3 regions of the Streptomyces sp. PSU-S4-23 genome follow, and region 1 is predicted to be linked to each of the others. Evidence: riboswitches for the same ligand, from Rfam matches in the RefSeq annotation. Region 1 holds a riboswitch; each other region holds the start of a gene.
What was found. Region 1 has a riboswitch for cyclic di-AMP ahead of ACZ79I_RS04995 (C40 family peptidase). Riboswitches for the same ligand answer to the same signal wherever they lie in the genome.
Positions count from the first base shown of each region.

Region 2: it holds a riboswitch for cyclic di-AMP, as region 1 does, so the genes downstream of both, ACZ79I_RS21390 (M23 family metallopeptidase) here and ACZ79I_RS04995 (C40 family peptidase) in region 1, are expected to answer to the same signal.
Region 3: it holds a riboswitch for cyclic di-AMP, as region 1 does, so the genes downstream of both, ACZ79I_RS24285 (C40 family peptidase) here and ACZ79I_RS04995 (C40 family peptidase) in region 1, are expected to answer to the same signal.

Region 1 is NZ_JBVMUU010000002.1:921,955-927,554, reverse strand. Features, by position in the region: gene bioB (biotin synthase BioB) at 1-293, opposite strand, end outside; gene ACZ79I_RS05020 (8-amino-7-oxononanoate synthase) at 440-1,567, shown strand; gene ACZ79I_RS05015 (DUF397 domain-containing protein) at 1,712-1,936, opposite strand; gene ACZ79I_RS05010 (helix-turn-helix domain-containing protein) at 1,946-2,806, opposite strand; gene ACZ79I_RS05005 (ATP-binding protein) at 3,056-3,514, shown strand; gene ACZ79I_RS05000 (DUF6328 family protein) at 3,709-4,245, opposite strand; gene ACZ79I_RS04995 (C40 family peptidase) at 4,325-4,798, opposite strand; cyclic di-AMP (ydaO/yuaA leader) riboswitch at 4,802-4,997, opposite strand; gene ACZ79I_RS04990 (hypothetical protein) at 5,401-5,600, opposite strand, start outside.
Region 2 is NZ_JBVMUU010000002.1:4,651,153-4,656,752, reverse strand. Features, by position in the region: gene ACZ79I_RS21395 (PrsW family intramembrane metalloprotease) at 1-1,253, shown strand, start outside; gene ACZ79I_RS21390 (M23 family metallopeptidase) at 1,444-2,478, opposite strand; cyclic di-AMP (ydaO/yuaA leader) riboswitch at 2,489-2,645, opposite strand; gene ACZ79I_RS21385 (PP2C family protein-serine/threonine phosphatase) at 2,852-4,159, opposite strand; tRNA gene ACZ79I_RS21380 (tRNA-Met) at 4,352-4,425, opposite strand; gene ACZ79I_RS21375 (dihydrofolate reductase family protein) at 4,575-5,600, opposite strand, start outside.
Region 3 is NZ_JBVMUU010000002.1:5,280,524-5,286,123, forward strand. Features, by position in the region: gene ACZ79I_RS24285 (C40 family peptidase) at 1-838, opposite strand, end outside; cyclic di-AMP (ydaO/yuaA leader) riboswitch at 847-1,016, opposite strand; gene pcrA (DNA helicase PcrA) at 1,459-3,951, shown strand; gene ACZ79I_RS24295 (M23 family metallopeptidase) at 4,040-5,575, opposite strand.

The DNA of each region.
Region 1 (5,600 bases):
GCGGCGGCCTTCGACGCCTCGTCCGGCTTGAGCCAGGTGTACTTCAGGATGTCGGCCTTCGAGCCGAGCCGCTGGGAACAGTAGGAACAGTCCTCGGGGCACAGGCCGGACTTCAGGTTGACGAGATAGTTGAGTTTCACCCGTCGGCCGAACCAGTGGCGGCGCACCTTGCCGGCCGCGGCCACCACATCGAGCAGGTCGTCGTCGGAAGTGTCGAGGACGGCCAGAGCTTCCTCGCGGGTCGGCAGTTCGCGCCGCAGCCCCTTGTCCACCAGGGTGTTCAGCAGGTCCATGAGAGCCGATCCTGTCCTACTCGGCCGCCCCGGGCCAAGGAGGGACCACACAACGGACACGGTTCGACGTGTGGGTATTGCCACACCCTGGGTGGCCGGCCCTCCCGCTAGGGTCTGTGCACTGCCTACAAAAGCCTGGAGGACCGATGGTGTTCGGCTGGATCGACGAGCAGGCGGGCACGCGCCGCAGGGCGGGGCTCGTGCGCACCCTGCGCCCGCGTTCCGCCGACTCCCCGCTCCTCGATCTCGCGAGCAACGACTACCTCGGCCTGGCCCGCCACCCGGAGATCACCGAGGGCGCCGCGCGGGCGGCCCGGGTGTGGGGCGGCGGCGCGACCGGCTCCCGCCTGGTCACCGGCACCACCGAGCTGCACACCGAGCTGGAGCGAGAGCTGGCCGGCTTCTGCGGCTTCGAGGCGGCCCTCGTCTTCTCCTCCGGGTACGCGGCCAACCTCGCCGCGGTCACCGCGCTCGCGCCGCACGGTTCCCTGATCGTCTCCGACGCGGGCAACCACGCCTCGCTGATCGACGGCTGCCGGCTCGCCCGCGGCACCACCCAGGTGGTCGCGCACGCCGACCCCGAGGCCGTGCGCAAGGCCCTCGGGACCCGGTCGGGACCCGCCGTCGTCGTCTCGGACACCGTCTTCTCGGTGGACGGCGACGCCGCCCCGCTGGCCGAACTGGCCGCCGTCTGCCGGAACTCCGGCGCCGGACTGCTCGTCGACGACGCGCACGGGCTCGGCGTCCTGGGGTCCGGCGGCCGGGGCGCCCCGCACGGGGCGGGGCTCGCGGGCGCGCCGGACGTGGTGGTGACGGTGACGCTGTCGAAGTCGCTGGGCAGCCAGGGCGGCGCGGTGCTGGGCCCGGCGCGCGTGATCGACCATCTGGTCAACGCGGCCAGGACGTTCATCTTCGACACCGGGCTCGCCCCGGCGGCCGCGGGTGCCGCGCTCGCGGCCCTGCGCCTGCTGCGCCGTGAGCCGGAGCGTGCCGAGCGGGCGCGCGCGGTGGCGACGGCCCTGCACGCCCGCCTCACGGTCGAGGGCCATGAGGCGGTACGGCCGGATGCCGCCGTCGTCTCGGTGCGCGCGCCCTCCCCCGAGCAGGCCGTGCGGTGGGCGGCCGACTGCCGTGCGGCGGGAGTCGCCGTCGGCTGCTTCCGGCCGCCGTCGGTGCCCGACGGTGTCTCACGGCTGCGGCTGACCGCCCGCGCGGACCTCACGGAGGGGCAGATCGAGCACGCCGTACGCGTGATCGGCGAGACGCGGCCGTGAGTCGGCGGAACGGCCGTGCATCGAGCGTCATACGGCTGTGAGCGGATATGACTCGTCCGCAGCGGTGCGGGGAATATTCATCCGGGAATTGACATCGACCGCGGCCGCGGAATGGCGCGCGATCGGCCCCGCCCCGGAAATCGATCAGTCCAGTCCGTCCAGGAACTCCTTCCAGGTGCCGGGGGTGAAGAACAGGGCCGGCCCGGCCGCGTTCTTGGAATCGCGCACGGCCACCAGCCCGGCCCAGGGCCCCGGGCCCGGACGGGCGGTCTCGACACAGTTGTTCATTCCCGTACTGCGACTGCTGCGCAGCCACCGCACGCCGTGCAGGGACGCACTGGAAGGGATGTGCCGAGGCGGTGCTGACATGATGCCTCCTTACGCAGCGCCGGCCAACGCGGCGATGCACTCCAACGATTCCTCGGGTGAAAGGGCGTGGATCCGAAGCGAGTCGAAGGCCTCGCTGTAGGCCTGAAGGTCTTCTTCCCGTTCGAGATAGAGGCTACTCGTCAAGTGGTCTAGAACAACCACGTCCAGATCAGATCTGCTCGGAAATGAGAAGATAACGAAAGGCCCGGTGACGCCGATGTGCGCCCCGGCGGCGAACGGCAGGACCTGGAGCCGCACGTGGGGCAGCGCGGCGGCGTCCAGGAGCCGCCTCAGCTGGCGGGTCATGACCTCCGGTCCGCCGACCTCCCGGTGCAGCACCGCCTCGTCCAGGACGGCGCTCAGCCGCAGCGGAGGATCCGAACGCAGCACTTCCTGCCGGGCCAGCCGCACCTCCACCAGGGTGTCCAGCTTGGCCTCCTCCAGGGTGCCGACGGCGGCGCGCGTCACCGCCCGCGCGTACTCGGGCGTCTGCAGCAGCCCCGGCACCACCGAGGTCTCCAGCGTCCGCATCGCGCAGGCCTGCGACTCCAGGCTGATGAAGTCGCGGTAGGCCGGCGGCAGCACCCCGCGATACGCGTGCCACCAGTTCTGCCGGCCGCCGCCGTCCTCCGAGCCCGCCAACACCATCAGCAGTTCCCGCAGTTCGGGGTCCTCGACGGCGTACGCGTCCAACAGCAGCCGTACGTCCGCCGGCTTGACGCCGCTGGCGCCCGTCTCGATCCGGCTCACCTTCGACTGGTGCCAGCCGACGAGCGTGGCCGCCGCGCCGCTCGTGAGACCCGACCGGGCGCGCAGGGCGCGCAGTTCGGCGCCGAGCTTGCGGCGGCGCACCACTGGTCCGTATTGCATGGGCGGCTCCCTCCGCACGGCGCGCGGTTTCACGGCGACGGTAGAGGATGGGCCGGGGCCCGGCCCAAATACGGTCGGTCGTCGGAGAGTTCACCGCTTCGGGCGACAGATATATGCATATCCCGGGGGAACGCACCCGGGAGAGCCCTGGTGATGGCAGTCTGGCGCGCAGCACCAAGTCCGGGACCGCACCGGAAACCAACCGCTCCGTGTCGGACTCCGGTCCCGTGGGAAAGGGACGACGTCGCCATGGCAGATCATCAGGAAGCATCCGTCACTCTGCCGAGCGATCCCGCTTCGGTCTCCGTGGCCCGAACATATGTCGCCGACGTCCTCGCCGAATGGGGCCTGCCGAGGAACTCCGAGGTCGCCGACACCGTACGCCTCATCGTCTCCGAGCTGACCACCAACGCCGTGCAGCACACCTTCGGGCAGTCGCCCACGTTCACCGTCGACCTCGCGCTCGACCGGGACGAGTTACTCCGCATCGGCGTCACCGACAGCCATCCCCGCTTCCCGAAACGGCTGCCCGCCGCCGTGCAGCAGGACAACGGCCGCGGCATGGTGATCATCCGCTGGCTGACCGCGGAGTACGGCGGCAAGGTGAGCGTGCGGCCCACCCTGGAGGGCGGCAAGACGGTCGCGATCGAACTTCCGTGGACCACCCGGGTCCAGTCCGTCGCGGCGGGAGGGCAGCAGGAGCCGTGACGGCCGCGGCGGCCCGGCCCGGGCCCTCAGACACAGGCGGGCCCCGCCACCCGCCCGAAGGCCCCCCGCGGCGGCACGCGGAAGGCGTGGGGCGCGGGCACCGGCCTCGCCGGTGCGGTGGGCGACCGGGACGCCGCGCAGGGTGCCCGGCCCCGGCGGCACCCCCTCCGCACCGGCTGCGGCCCGCCCGGCGGTCACCGGGAGTGTTCCGGCCCGCCCCGGTCCGCTCCCGCTCCGCGATCCCGTGGTGCCGGCAGGACCCCGCGCCCCAGCAGCCAGGGCAGGACGCGCCACAGGCCCACGCAGACGAGGAACGTCCCCGCGCCCGCGGCGATGCCGGCGGCCCGGCCGAGCGACACATCCACCACCAGGAGCACCGAGCCGGTGAGCGCCAGCATCAGTACGCCCATCCCGATCGTTGCGAGACGGGAGGAGACCCGCACGATGACGGGCTTGGCGTTCTGCTGGAAGAGCGAGCGGTGCAGCGCGGCGGGCGCCGTGAACAGGGCCGCGGCCAGCGCGGAGAGGAGCAGCGTCGTGACGTAGATGACGCGCTGGACCGTGTCCAGGGAGGGGAAACGCGGGGTGAAGGCCAGGGTCAGCAGGAACGCGAACAGGATCTGGACCCCGGTCTGGGTGACGCGCAGTTCCTGCAGCAGTTCGGCGAAATTGCGGTCGGCGCGCTCCAGGGGAGTCTCGCGCCGCGCCTGGTGGGGAGCTCGGTCGGCCATGGTGCACGAGTTCCCGTTACGGCCCTGGTCACGCCACGGCGGGGCGACGGCGCAGCGGGCCGTCGCCCCGCCGGCCGCATCAGCTCACCCGTCCGTACCAGACGCTCTTCGTCCAGATCTTCTGGAGCCTGACCACGTCCCCGGTCTTCGGGGAGTGCCAGATCTTTCCCTTCCCGGCGTAGATGCCGACGTGGTAGATGTTCCGGCCCGAGTGGAAGAACACCAGGTCTCCGGCCCTGCGGTGCGAGGACGAGACATGGTGCGTCCTGTTGTACTGCGCCGCGGCCGTGCGGGGCAGTTTCTTGCCCGCCTTCTTGTAGGCGTAGAGCGTGAGCCCGGAGCAGTCGAAGCGGCGTGGTCCGGTGGCACCCCACTTGTACGGGGCACCCTTCTTCGACGCCGCGACCCGGAGGGCCTTCGTGGCCGGTGTCATGGCGGCCGCGTCGGTGGCGACGCCGGGGACAGCGATGCCGCCGCCGACGGCGGCGAGGGTGAGGGCCGAGGCGGTGCCGGCCCGGGTCAGCAGCGACGGGACACGATTGAGCGCAGCCATGCGCAACCCTTCGTCAGCCGCCTGTGAAGGATGACCTGTCGGATTCGGACTGGCGAAGTAGCCCGGCCGCTCGCGCGGCTTCACCCCAAGGACCGTCCGGATCTCTCCGGTGGCCCGCCTTGCCGGGTCCTCCACTCCTGCCGATCCACTCCTGTCGACCGGTCGTCCGGGCGGCGGCAGGATTCGGCGTCCGCCCGGACCGCCCCGCCGCGGTGGCGGGGGCTTGTCGTCAGGAAGGGATCTTCACCTACCAGGGTCCGAAAATCACAATGGAATCGGTGATTTGTGGCGTTACTCACCACTCACTCGTTCGGGTGGACAACCCTCTTTTCGGGGGAAGTTGAGGGCATGAACCAGGCCCCGACCTGCATCGGAGTCCCGCCTTGCGCCCTGTGGGCAGCCGTGTTGTGCGACTCCTGCGGGCCTGGGGCCGGAGCCGTCTCTACTCCGGTCTGGGGTACACCATTTGGCCCGTTTGAGCCGCGCCGGACGGACGGCCGTCCGTCCGGCATGCCTGCGCAGCGGTCTGTCCGGCTCACCCTTCCGGCCCGGGGCGCGAGGCCGTTGTCCGCCGATTCCCCCGGAGGCGCCGGGGGATCGGCTCATTCCGGTCCGGGCGGCAGGGCGACGCGGCCCGTGCGGCGTTCGCCGTCGAGGACGCGCAGGGCGCGGGCGAGGGTCGGGCCGTGCAGTTCGTGCTCCCCGCGCAGGTGCATCTGCGTCAGCGCGTCGCGCAGGGCCGCGGCCTTGCCCACCAGGGCCTGGGCTGCGCGCAGTCCCCGGTAGGTGTCACCCGAGTGTG
Region 2 (5,600 bases), 3.7 Mb from region 1:
TCCTCGCGCTGTCCGGGCTCGTGATCCTCGCCCTCGTGCGGCAGCAGACCGGCACCGAGGGCTTCCTGGTCGGGCTCGCCCTGGCCGTCCTGCCCGTGCCGCTGCTGGTGGCGGCCTTCCGCTGGCTGGACCGGGTCGAGCCCGGTCCCTGGCGGAACCTGGTCTTCGCCTTCGCGTGGGGCGCGTGCGCGGCCGCGCTCATAGCGATCGTCGCGAACAGCTTCGCGACGCGGTGGATAGCGACCACGACCGCCGACCCGAACGGCGCCGACACGCTCGGCGCGACGGTCATAGCGCCGTTCGTCGAGGAGTCCGCGAAGGCGGCGGCCGTGCTGCTCGTCTTCCTCTTCCGCAGACGGGACTTCACCGGGATCGTCGACGGGGTGGTGATAGCGGGGGTCACCGCGACCGGTTTCGCCTTCACCGAGAACATCCTCTATCTGGGCACGGCCTTCGGGACCGACCAGATGAGCGGGGGGCGAGGGCTCGCCTCCGTCACGGCCGCCACCTTCTTCGTGCGCGTGGTGATGTCGCCGTTCGCGCACCCGCTGTTCACCGTGCTCACGGGCATCGGCTTCGGGCTCGCCGCGCTCTCGGCGGAGCGCCAGCGCGTACGCCGGCTGCTGGCGCCGCTGGGCGGGCTGCTGCTCGCCATGGGCATGCACGCCATGTGGAACGGGTCGGCGATGTTCGGCGAGTACGGGTTCTTCGCGGTCTACGCGGCCTTCATGGCACCCGCGTTCGGGCTGCTGACCTGGCTGGTGATCTGGACCCGGCAGCGTGAGCTGAGGACCGTGCGGGAGGAGCTGCCCGCGTACGCGGCCGCAGGGTGGCTGGGACCGGTGGAGCCGTTCGTCCTCGGTTCCCTGCGGGCGCGGCGGCTGGCCCGGGAGTACGCGGGCCACCACTGCGGAAAGGAGGCGGCGCGCTCGGTCGCGGAGTACGAGGCGTTCGCGACGTCGGTGGCGTTCCTGCGCCACCGGGGGCGCCGGGGGCGGGCGGGGGCCGACTTCGTCGTGCGGGAGCGGGAGTTGCTCTGCGCGCTGTGGGCGCGCCGGACGGTGGCGCGGCCGGCGCTGGAGTACGCGGCGCGGGTCACGGCGCCGGTGGCACCCGCGACGGCGCCGCCGGTGTGGCACGGCCACGGGTATGCGCCGCCGCACGGAGTGCCGCTGTACGGGGCACCGCTGTACGGGGCGCCGCAGCACGGGCCGGCCGCACCGTATCCCGGGTACAACCCGTATCGCCGGTAGGGGCCGGGCCCGCTCGGCCGCGCCCCGCGCGGTCACGCGGACGCCGCCGTCGCTTCGCCGTCTCCTCGTCCGTCGGTGTCGGTACGGCCGGCAGCCCTGCCGTCGGGGGGGGTGTCGCCAGGGCTGCCGGGGTCAGGGGAGCGGCGCCTCGGGCCCGGGAACGGCCCGGACCCGGCGCCTCAGGGGGATGTCAGGGGTTGAGGCCCTTGCTGCGCAGCCACGCCAGCGGGTCGATGGCGTCGCCGCCGCCGGGGTGCACCTCCAGGTGCAGGTGCGGCCCGGTCACGTTGCCGGTCGCGCCCACGCGGCCGATGACGTCGCCGGTGGCCACCTTCTGCCCCGCGCTGACGCTGATCGAGGACTGGTGGCAGAACCACAGCTCGGTGCCGTCGTCGAGGGTGAGGATGGTGCGGTACCCGTAGGAACCGGCCCAGCCCGCCTCGGTGATGGTGCCGCTGTGGACCGCCTTGATGAGCGTGCCCGTCGGCGCGGCGAAGTCGAGTCCGGTGTGGTAGCCGGAGGACCACATGGAACCGGCGTCGCCGAAGCGGGAGGTCAGGGTGTACGAGGAGGTCGGCAGCGCGTACTGCTTGGCGAGCTCGGCCAGTCGCGCGGCCTCGGCCTTCTTCTTGGCCTCCTCGATCGCCTGCTGCTTCTCGGCCGCGGCCTTGGCCTCCGCGGCGTCCTGCGCCTTGACGGCGGCCTCGGCGGCCTTCTTCGCGGCGGCGTCCTCGGCGGCCTGTGCGGCCGCGCTGTCGATCCGGTCCTGCTGGGACTCGGCCTGCTGCAGGATCCGGGCGCGCAGTGCCTCGCCCGCGTCCGCGCTGCCCGCGGCGGCGTCGGCGGTGGTCAGGCCGGCGGAGCTGAGGGCGGTGGCGGAGCCCTTGGGGGCGCCGGAGTCCTCGCCGAGGAGTGCCTTGGCCGAGTCCGCGACCGAGGACAGGTCCGGCATGGATATCGACACCGGGGGCTTGCCGGTCTGCGCGGTGGCCATGCCGCCCGCGCCGACGGCGGCCATCACACCGACGCCCAGAACCGTGGAGCTGCGCGCGAGCCCGCCCCCGCGCTGCTTGGTGACGCGATGCCGGCCGCGTACGGGGCGGAGGGACTCCTCGGTGGGGTTCCACTCCTCCCAGGGGCCCTCGTCGGTACGGGGTGCGAAGCCGAACGTCTGAGTGCCGTTCGGAGCGAACGAGGTGCTCTGGGCAGGCCCGTTGGACGCCACGTGGGCGCACTCCTTCCTTCCTACTGGCCTACCGGGTTAGCTGACGGGTTCGGAGCAGGAAGGTCTCCTACGGGCGTCACCGGCCGTGCTGCCACGGCGGCTTCCGCCCGATTCACCCCAAGGTGGTGGTTCCCCGGCTCCCTTGCGGGATTCGGCACACGCGCACGGAGCCGCCTCTTGTGACGGCTGGGACGACCGCGCTGCGTTATCGAACGTTAATAGACGCGGGGCCCGGATTCCAAGCCGTTCCATCAGATCTCTGATGCTTTTGACCTGGACTTTCATGCCAGGAACGGGCTAAATGGGGCGACTTGGCCACGCCTCGGGGGCCCCACCGTTATTGACGGTGCATCAGTTGTTATGCGCAGGGGCGTCATCCGTTCACATGGCGTGACGACGCTGAGGGCCGGTCGGGCCGGTGCACGGCCAGCAGGGCGATGTCGTCCGTGGCGCGGCCGCCGGTGTGGCGGGCGACGTCCTCGGTGACGGCGGTCAGCAGGGCGCCCGGGCCGGTGCGGACGCGGCCGGCGAGACAGCCGACGGGATCGTAGAACCCGCCGCGCGCATCACGCGCCTCGAAGACGCCGTCGGTGCAGCACAGCAGCGTCGCCCCGGGCGGGAAGTCCCATTCCTCGGCACGGTCCGGCCGGCTGCCGAGGTCGCCGATGCCGAGCGGCAGCGCCGGCTCGTCGGGCTCGATCTCGCGCACCGTGCCGTCCGGGAGCAGCAGCAGCGGGGCCGGGTGGCCGCGGTTGACGACGCGGACGGTGTCACGGCCGTGCGGGATCTCCGCGAGGACGGCGGTGGTGAACCCCTCGAGGGCGTCCGGTCCGCCGCGCCGGACGCCCTCGCGCGACAGCGCCCGCTCCAGGCGCTGGGCCACGGCCTCCAGCGTGCACTCCTGCTCGGCGGCCTCCCGGAAGGCGCCGATGACGACGGCGACGGCGGCCACGGCCCCCATGCCCTTTCCGCGCACGTCCCCGACGACCAGCCGTACCCCGTGCGGGGAGTCCTGCACGGCGTACAGGTCCCCGCCGATGAAGGCGTCGGCCTGCGCCGCCTCGTACCGGGCCGCGATGTCGAGCCCGCCGATCCGCGCGGCGGGCTCGGGCAGCACGGCGCGCTGGGCGGCCTCGGCGATCTCGCGGGCGGAGGCGAGGCGTCTGTCGTTGCGGCGGACGAGCACGTTGAGGAGGACGGCGAGGGCGGCGACGGTCGCGACGGTGACCGCCTCGGTGATCTCGTTGACCTCCCCGAGGACGCCGAGCCCGAGGTGGACGGCGAGGATGGAGGCGACGGCGACCGCACCGGTCAGGACGGTGCCCCGCAGCGAGTACAGGGGCGCGGCGACGAGCGGTGCGGCGGTGAGCAGGGGGCCGGCGGTGAGGTCGGACGGGGTGAAGTAGTCGAAGCAGACACCGACGACGATGAGCAGCGCGGGCAGGGCCCGTACGGCCAGGCGCGCAGAGGGGATCCGGCGGGTGCCGGCCCCGAGGCGGGCCGGCGGCAGGACCTCTCCGGCACCGGCATCGGGCCCGGGGGCGCCGGACGGCCGGTCACCGGGCCGGTCACGCCCCGCGGGGGGCCGGACACCGGCCCGGTCGTACGCCGTTCCCGGCCGTCGCCCGCCGTCGTCCTGGTCGTTCGGCCGCTCGGACCGCCCCGTGCCTCCTTGCACCACCTGTCCAGGCTTCCCCGGAAGGGCGGCGGCGGGCGACCGCTGTGGGCCGACCGGCGTATGACCGGCGTATGGCGGGCGTATGGCGGGCGTATGGCGGGCGTATGGCCGGGGTGGCGGCGGGGCGGGGCCGCGGCGGGCCGTGGCACACGACGAGGGCCGGAGCCCTTTCGGACTCCGGCCCTCGGCCATCAGTAGCGGGGACAGGATTTGAACCTGCGACCTCTGGGTTATGAGCCCAGCGAGCTACCGAGCTGCTCCACCCCGCGTCGGTGAGATCAGTGTACGCCATGCGCGCTGAAGGAGGCACACGGGTTTTCCGCGCGGGGCCCTTCACCAGCGTTTTCCGGCCGTCCGCGGCCCTGGCGCGGCGCCGCGCCGGCGGTGGCGGGGCGGGGTGGGATGCGGTCCCCGGGCGTCATGTGCGGGTGGCCGGGGGCAGCAGATGGGCGTTGGGGGCCTTCGCCAGGTCCTCGTACTCCGGCAGCACCACCACGTCCACGCCCTGTGCCGCCAGCAGCGCGTTGCCGTCCGCGGACGCCACGAAGGTGTCCGGTTCACGCCAGGCGGTGACCACCCGTCGCACCCCGGCGTCGATGATCAGCCGGGCGCACGGCGCGGGCCGGGAGGCGCGGCGGGCGCACGGCTCCAGGCTGCTGTAGACCGTGGCGGCGGCCAGCCTGGGGTCCGCCGGGTCGAGCTTGGCCAGCGCCGCCTCCTCCGCGTGGACCACGGGGTCGCCGCCCTCCCGGGAGTGCGCCCGTGCCAGTTCCGTGCCGTCGGCCGCGACGATCACCGCTCCCACGCTGAAGGCCGTCCGGGACGGCGGGCACTGCGCCGCCAGCTCACAGGCGGCCTCCAGCCACCGCCGGTCCGCGGCGGAGGCCAGCCGCCCGGTCCCGGGTGCCGTGGGCACGTAGCGCATCAGGACCACGTCACCGACCGCCCGTGTCTCGACCAGCCGCATCCGCCCCGGGGGATAGGCCCCCGGCCCGAACATCCGCGGCGCGCCGGCCTCCCCCACGAACAGCGGCGCGACCGCGAGCTGCAGTTCGTCCGCGAGCCCCTGCCGCAGCAGCTGAGTGTGCACCTGCCCGCCGCCCTCGACCATCAGCCGCCGCACGCCCTTGACGTCCCCGAGGTGGCCGAGCACGTCCCGCCACTGCATGTCCGGCCCGAGCGCCACCACCTCCACGCCGGCCGGCAGCCGCCCGCGCAGCCGCTCGGCGCCCTTGCCGGTCGAGTAGACGGTCTTCGCCCCGCCGGTGTGCCAGAAGAGGGCCTCCGGGTCGAGGTCCCCGGACACACTGACGGTGACCTTCAGCGGGTACTCCGGCAGCCCCGCGGCGACCCGGGCCGCGCGCCGCCGCGCGGAGTTGACCAGCAGCCGCGGGTTGTCGGTGCGCACGGTGCCCGCGCCGACGAGGATCGCGTCGCTGCCCGC
Region 3 (5,600 bases), 4.4 Mb from region 1:
CGTAGGTGTCCGTGGACGTGGACGTGGACGTGGACCCGGAGCCCGTGGACGTGGAGCCCGTGGACGTGGAGGAGGACCCGGAGGTGCCGGTCGTGGTGCCCGAGGACGACTGCTGCTGGGCGGCCTGCCGCGCCGCCTGCTGCCGCGCCAGCTCCTCCGCCTGACGCTGGGCCTCCTCCTGCTTCTTCTTCTCGATCGCGGCGAGCCGCGCCTTCTCCTCCGCGGTCAGGTCGGACAGCAGCTGCCGCGCGGTGGCGAGCTTCTCCTGGACGTCCGCCTTGGTCGCTCTGAGCTTCTGCTGCGACTCGGTGAGCGTCTGCAGGCTCTTGGCGGCCTCCCGCCGCTTCTGCATCGTCGCGGACTGCTCGGTGACGTACTGGTCGACCGCGTCCTTCTGGCGGCTGGTCAGCCGGCCCATCAGCTGGGTCTGGTCGAAGTAGTCCTGAGGCGAGTCGGCCAGCAGGAAGGTGGCCGTGTCGGGGGCCGCGGCCCCGGTGCGGTACTGCGCCGCGGCGAACGAACCCAGTTCGTCCCGCGCCTCGTTGAGCCTCTGGGTGCGCTGGGCGACGTCGTCGAGGAGCGTGTCGACGCGCTTGCGCTGCTTGGCGGTCTTCTCTTTGGCCGCGTTGTACTTGTCGGTGGCGGACTCGGCCTGGTGGTAGAGCTCGTCGACCTTCTTCTCGACCTCCTCGAGGCTCGGTCTGCCGTCCGTGGAGGGCGCGGCGTTCGCCGTCTGGGAGAGCAGGGCCACGGAGGTGAGGGCCGCCGTCGCGAGGGCGGGAGTCCGTATGCCTGCGATGCGCGTGCCCGAGGGGCGCGCCTTGCGGTGCGGCGCCATGGGAGGCGACTCCTTCCGTACACCGCCTACCGGGTTAGCTGTCGGGTTCGGGCGGGTGGTTCCGGAAGGTGTGCCCTACGGCCGTCCCCCGAAAGGTGGTTGGCCGATTCACCCCAAGGTCGGTTGGGTCCCCGGCTCCGGCTGCCCACGGGCACGCCGGACTCGGCGGGGGCCGCGCGGCCCGGCGACCTTCGCCGGTGGGGGTCGAGCGGCCCGCCCGGAACCGTAGCCAACTGGTGCGGCCCGTGTGAAGGTTGATGTGCGATATGCCCGATACATTTTCGTGACCTTGACCATGAGTGCGGCTCACCGCGGTCAATGGGGAGGGGTCTGCGGCGTGTTGGCCGCCTTTCCCCGGAGTCGGGGGAAGTGGTGCCCTGTGTCCGGTTCCCGGGCGTCGTTCGCGGCCGGGGCGGGAGACGGACGGCCTCCGGGCGGTGCGTCACCTTCGGTGATGCGACAGGCGCGGAGCGCGATGCCCGCCGGGGCGGGGGCTGCGGAAGATCCCCCTAGCCGTACGCATACCCGTACCCGTACCCGTACCCGGATCTGGTTCCGGTGGGACGGACTTCTCGGGGCGGCAACCGGTTGTCGGTGGGGCGGCCTAGACTCGGAGAGCGATGAGCAGCCTCTTTGACGACAGCTTCCTGGCGGACCTCAAGGGCACCCCGGCCCACGAGGAGGAGCCACCGCCGCCCGACGGCGATCACGGAGCGGAGCCGGTTCCGGACGATCTGTTCGGCGGACGGTTCGACGTGCCGCCGGACCGCGACTCCTATTACCGCAACGGCGCGCACCGCCCCGCCCTCGACCCGCAGGCGCTGCTGGAGGGGCTGAACGAGAACCAGCGCGCGGCCGTCGTGCACGCCGGCTCCCCCCTGCTCATCGTGGCCGGCGCCGGCTCAGGCAAGACCCGTGTGCTCACGCACCGCATCGCGTATCTGCTGGCCCAGCGGGGCGTGCACCCCGGCCAGATCCTCGCGATCACCTTCACCAACAAGGCCGCGGGCGAGATGAAGGAGCGCGTCGAGCAGCTCGTCGGCCCGCGCGCGAACGCGATGTGGGTGATGACCTTCCACAGCGCCTGTGTGCGCATCCTGCGGCGGGAGAGCAAGAAGCTCGGCTTCACGTCCTCCTTCTCGATCTACGACGCCGCGGACAGCAAGCGTCTGATGGCGCTCGTCTGCCGGGACCTGGACCTCGACCCCAAGCACTTCCCGCCCAAGTCCTTCAGCGCCAAGGTCTCCAACCTGAAGAACGAGCTGATCGACGAGGAGGACTTCGCCGGTACGGCGGCCGACGGCTTCGAGAAGACCCTCGCCCAGGCGTACGCGCTGTACCAGTCGCGACTGCGCGAGGCCAACGCGCTCGACTTCGACGACCTGATCATGACGACGGTCAACCTGCTCCGCGCGTTCCCGGACGTCGCCGAGCACTACCGCCGCCGCTTCCGCCACGTACTCGTCGACGAGTACCAGGACACGAACCACGCCCAGTACGCCCTGGTGCGCGAGCTGGTCGGCCCTGCGGGCGGCGGCCGGCCCGAGGACGTGCCGCCGGGCGAGGACGACCTGCGCCCCGCCGAACTGTGCGTCGTCGGCGACGCCGACCAGTCGATCTACGCCTTCCGCGGCGCGACCATCCGCAACATCCTCCAGTTCGAGGAGGACTACCCGGACGCCACGACGATCCTCCTGGAGCAGAACTACCGCTCCACCCAGACGATCCTCAGCGCCGCCAACGCGGTCATCGAGCGCAACGAGTCCCGCCGTCCCAAGAACCTGTGGACCAACGCGGGCGCGGGCGCGCGGATCACCGGCTATGTGGCCGACACCGAGCACGACGAGGCGCAGTTCGTCGCCGACGAGATCGACCGCCTCACCGACCGGGGCGAGGCGAAGGCGGGCGACGTCGCCGTCTTCTACCGCACGAACGCCCAGTCCCGTGTCTTCGAAGAGGTCTTCATCCGCGTCGGACTGCCCTACAAGGTCGTCGGCGGCGTCCGCTTCTACGAGCGCAAGGAGGTCCGGGACGTCCTGGCGTACCTGCGGGTGCTGGCGAACCCGGAGGACTCCGTGCCGCTGCGGCGGATCCTGAACGTGCCGAAGCGAGGGATCGGCGAGCGCGCCGAAGCGATGATCGACGCCCTCGCCCAGCGGGAGAAGGTCAGCTTCCCGCAGGCGCTGCGGCGCGTGGACGAGGCGTACGGCATGGCCGCGCGCTCGACGAACGCGGTCAAGCGGTTCAACGCGCTGATGGAGGACCTGCGGACGATCGTGGAGTCGGGCGCGGGACCGGCCACGGTCCTGGAGGCTGTCCTCGAACGCACCGGCTACCTGGCGGAGTTGCAGGCATCGACCGATCCCCAGGACGAGACCCGCATCGAGAACCTTCAGGAACTCGCCGCCGTGGCGCTGGAGTTCGAGCAGGAGCGCGGGGAAGGCGAGTCGGGCAGGCTGTCCGACTTCCTGGAGAAGGTCGCCCTGGTCGCCGACTCCGACCAGATCCCCGACGAGGAGGAGGGCGGCGGCGTCATCACGCTGATGACCCTCCACACCGCCAAGGGCCTCGAATTCCCGGTGGTCTTCCTGACCGGCATGGAGGACGGCGTCTTCCCGCACATGCGCGCGCTCGGCCAGACCAAGGAGCTGGAGGAGGAGCGGCGCCTGGCGTACGTCGGCATCACCCGCGCGCGCGAGCGGCTGTACCTCACGCGGTCGGCCCTGCGCAGCGCCTGGGGCCAGCCCTCGTACAACCCGCCCTCGCGTTTCCTGGAGGAGATCCCGGACCAGCACGTGGAGTGGAAGCGGACGAGTGCTCCCTCCGCCCCGGTGCCGGCGGGGCCGCTCTCCGGTGTGGCGGCGTCGCTGTCGTCGACCCGGTCACGGTCCTCGGCCGCGGGCGCGGCCGGCTTCGCCACCCGGCGGGGAGGCGCGACGGAGAAGCCGGTGATCGCCCTGGCGGTCGGCGACCGCGTCACGCACGACCAGTTCGGCCTGGGCACGGTGGTCGGGGTGAAGGGCATGGGGTCGAACGCGGAGGCGACGATCGACTTCGGCGACACAAAGCCGAAGCGGCTGCTGCTGCGGTATGCGCCGGTGGAGAAGCTGTAGTTCGCGGTACCGCTCGGTGCCGGGCCGGGCGGGCCGCCGACGGGCGGCTCGTCGGTGGGGCCCGGCGGCAGGCCCGCCGAGGGGCCGGTCAGGTCGGGTCCAGCCCGTGGCTGCGCAGCCAGGGAAGCGGGTCTATCGCGGCCCCTCCGCCCGGCCGTACCTCGAAGTGCAGGTGCGGGCCGGTCGAGTTGCCGGAGTTGCCGGAGTACGCGATGGGCTGGCCGGCCTTGACGACGGTGCCCGATGAGACCCGGTAGCTGGAGAGATGGCAGTACCACGTCTCCGTGCCGTCCTTCGCGGTCACGATCATCATGTTGCCGTAGGCGCTGTTCCACTGGGTGCGGACCGTGCCGTCGGTGGCGGCCATCACGGTGGTGCCGTACGAGACGGGGAAGTCGATGCCGGTGTGTACGGACATCCAGTTGACGCCGGCCTGGCCGAAGTAGGCGCTGAGCCCCTTCTGCAGGACCGGCAGGGCGAACTTCGGACGCAGCCGCTCCTTGCGGGCCGCCTCTTCCGCCGCCTTCTTCTTCTCGGCCGCCTGCTGGGCCTTGAGGTCGATACGTTCCTGCGTGCGACTCGCCCGGTCCGCGAAGTCGTGCGCGCCCGCGGAGAGGCCCTCGAGCTGGGAGTCCAGCTTGTTGTTGGCGGCGGACGGTTTCACCGCGGTCGCGTCGGACGCGCTCGCCGTGGTCTCCTTGCCGTCGTCGCCGCCCATGTCGACGGTCGCGGCGGCGATTCCGGCGACCCCCATCACGCACATCGAGGGCACCGCGACCGTCAGCAGCGCGGAACGCTTCGCCGGGCTGCGGCGCCGGGAACGGTTCGCGGTCCGGGAGGCGGAGCGCGGGGCCGGGACGAAGGCGACCTCTTCCTGGTCGTCGAGCAGGAGGGGCGCCTCGGCGGGCGTCTCGTGGTCGAACCCCGACTCGTCGTCCGAAGCGGCGGCGTGCTCGTACGGGAACTGCTCGAAGGAGTCAAAGGAATCGACGGAGTCGAAGGACTCGGGGGCGTCCTGCTCGAAGGTCGCCGTCGCGGTGGCCGCGGCCTGCTGGTCCTGCGTCTCCTGCTGCTCGGCGGTGCCGGCCGAGTTCCACTGCGTGGCGTCGTAGGCGCCCGTGTCGAATGCCTGCGTGCCCCAATCCCACTGCTGGGTCTGCTCCGGCCACTGGCCGGCCTCGATCCATGCCTGCGCGTCCCACTGGCCGGTGGCGTCGGGGGCCGCGGCCTGCGCCGGGATGCCCGCGAACTGCTGACAGCCGGCCGCCCAGGCGGTCGCGTCATGGGATCCGGTGTCGTACGGGGCGTAGTGGTGGGCGGTGTACGGGTCGTAGGTCACCGTCTGGTGGCTGCCCGTGCCGAGGGTGGCGTGACCGCCGGTGGACCACTGGGTGGCGTCGTATGCGCCGGTCGTGCCACCGCCCGGGAGATCGCCGAAGAGGGGGTCGGTCGCGAAAGCGGCCGTCGGGGCAGCGGTGCCGAACGCGCTCGCAGAGGGGTCGGCGTAGGTCGTGAACTCACCGTAGTGGCCGTCCGGGAGACCGTACGACGCGTAGTGCGTCGAGGCGGCATCGGAGGCCGGAGCCGGGGGGCTTGCGGTCCCCGACGGGTGACGGTCGTTCACCAACTTCTCTTTCGCCTCGACAACA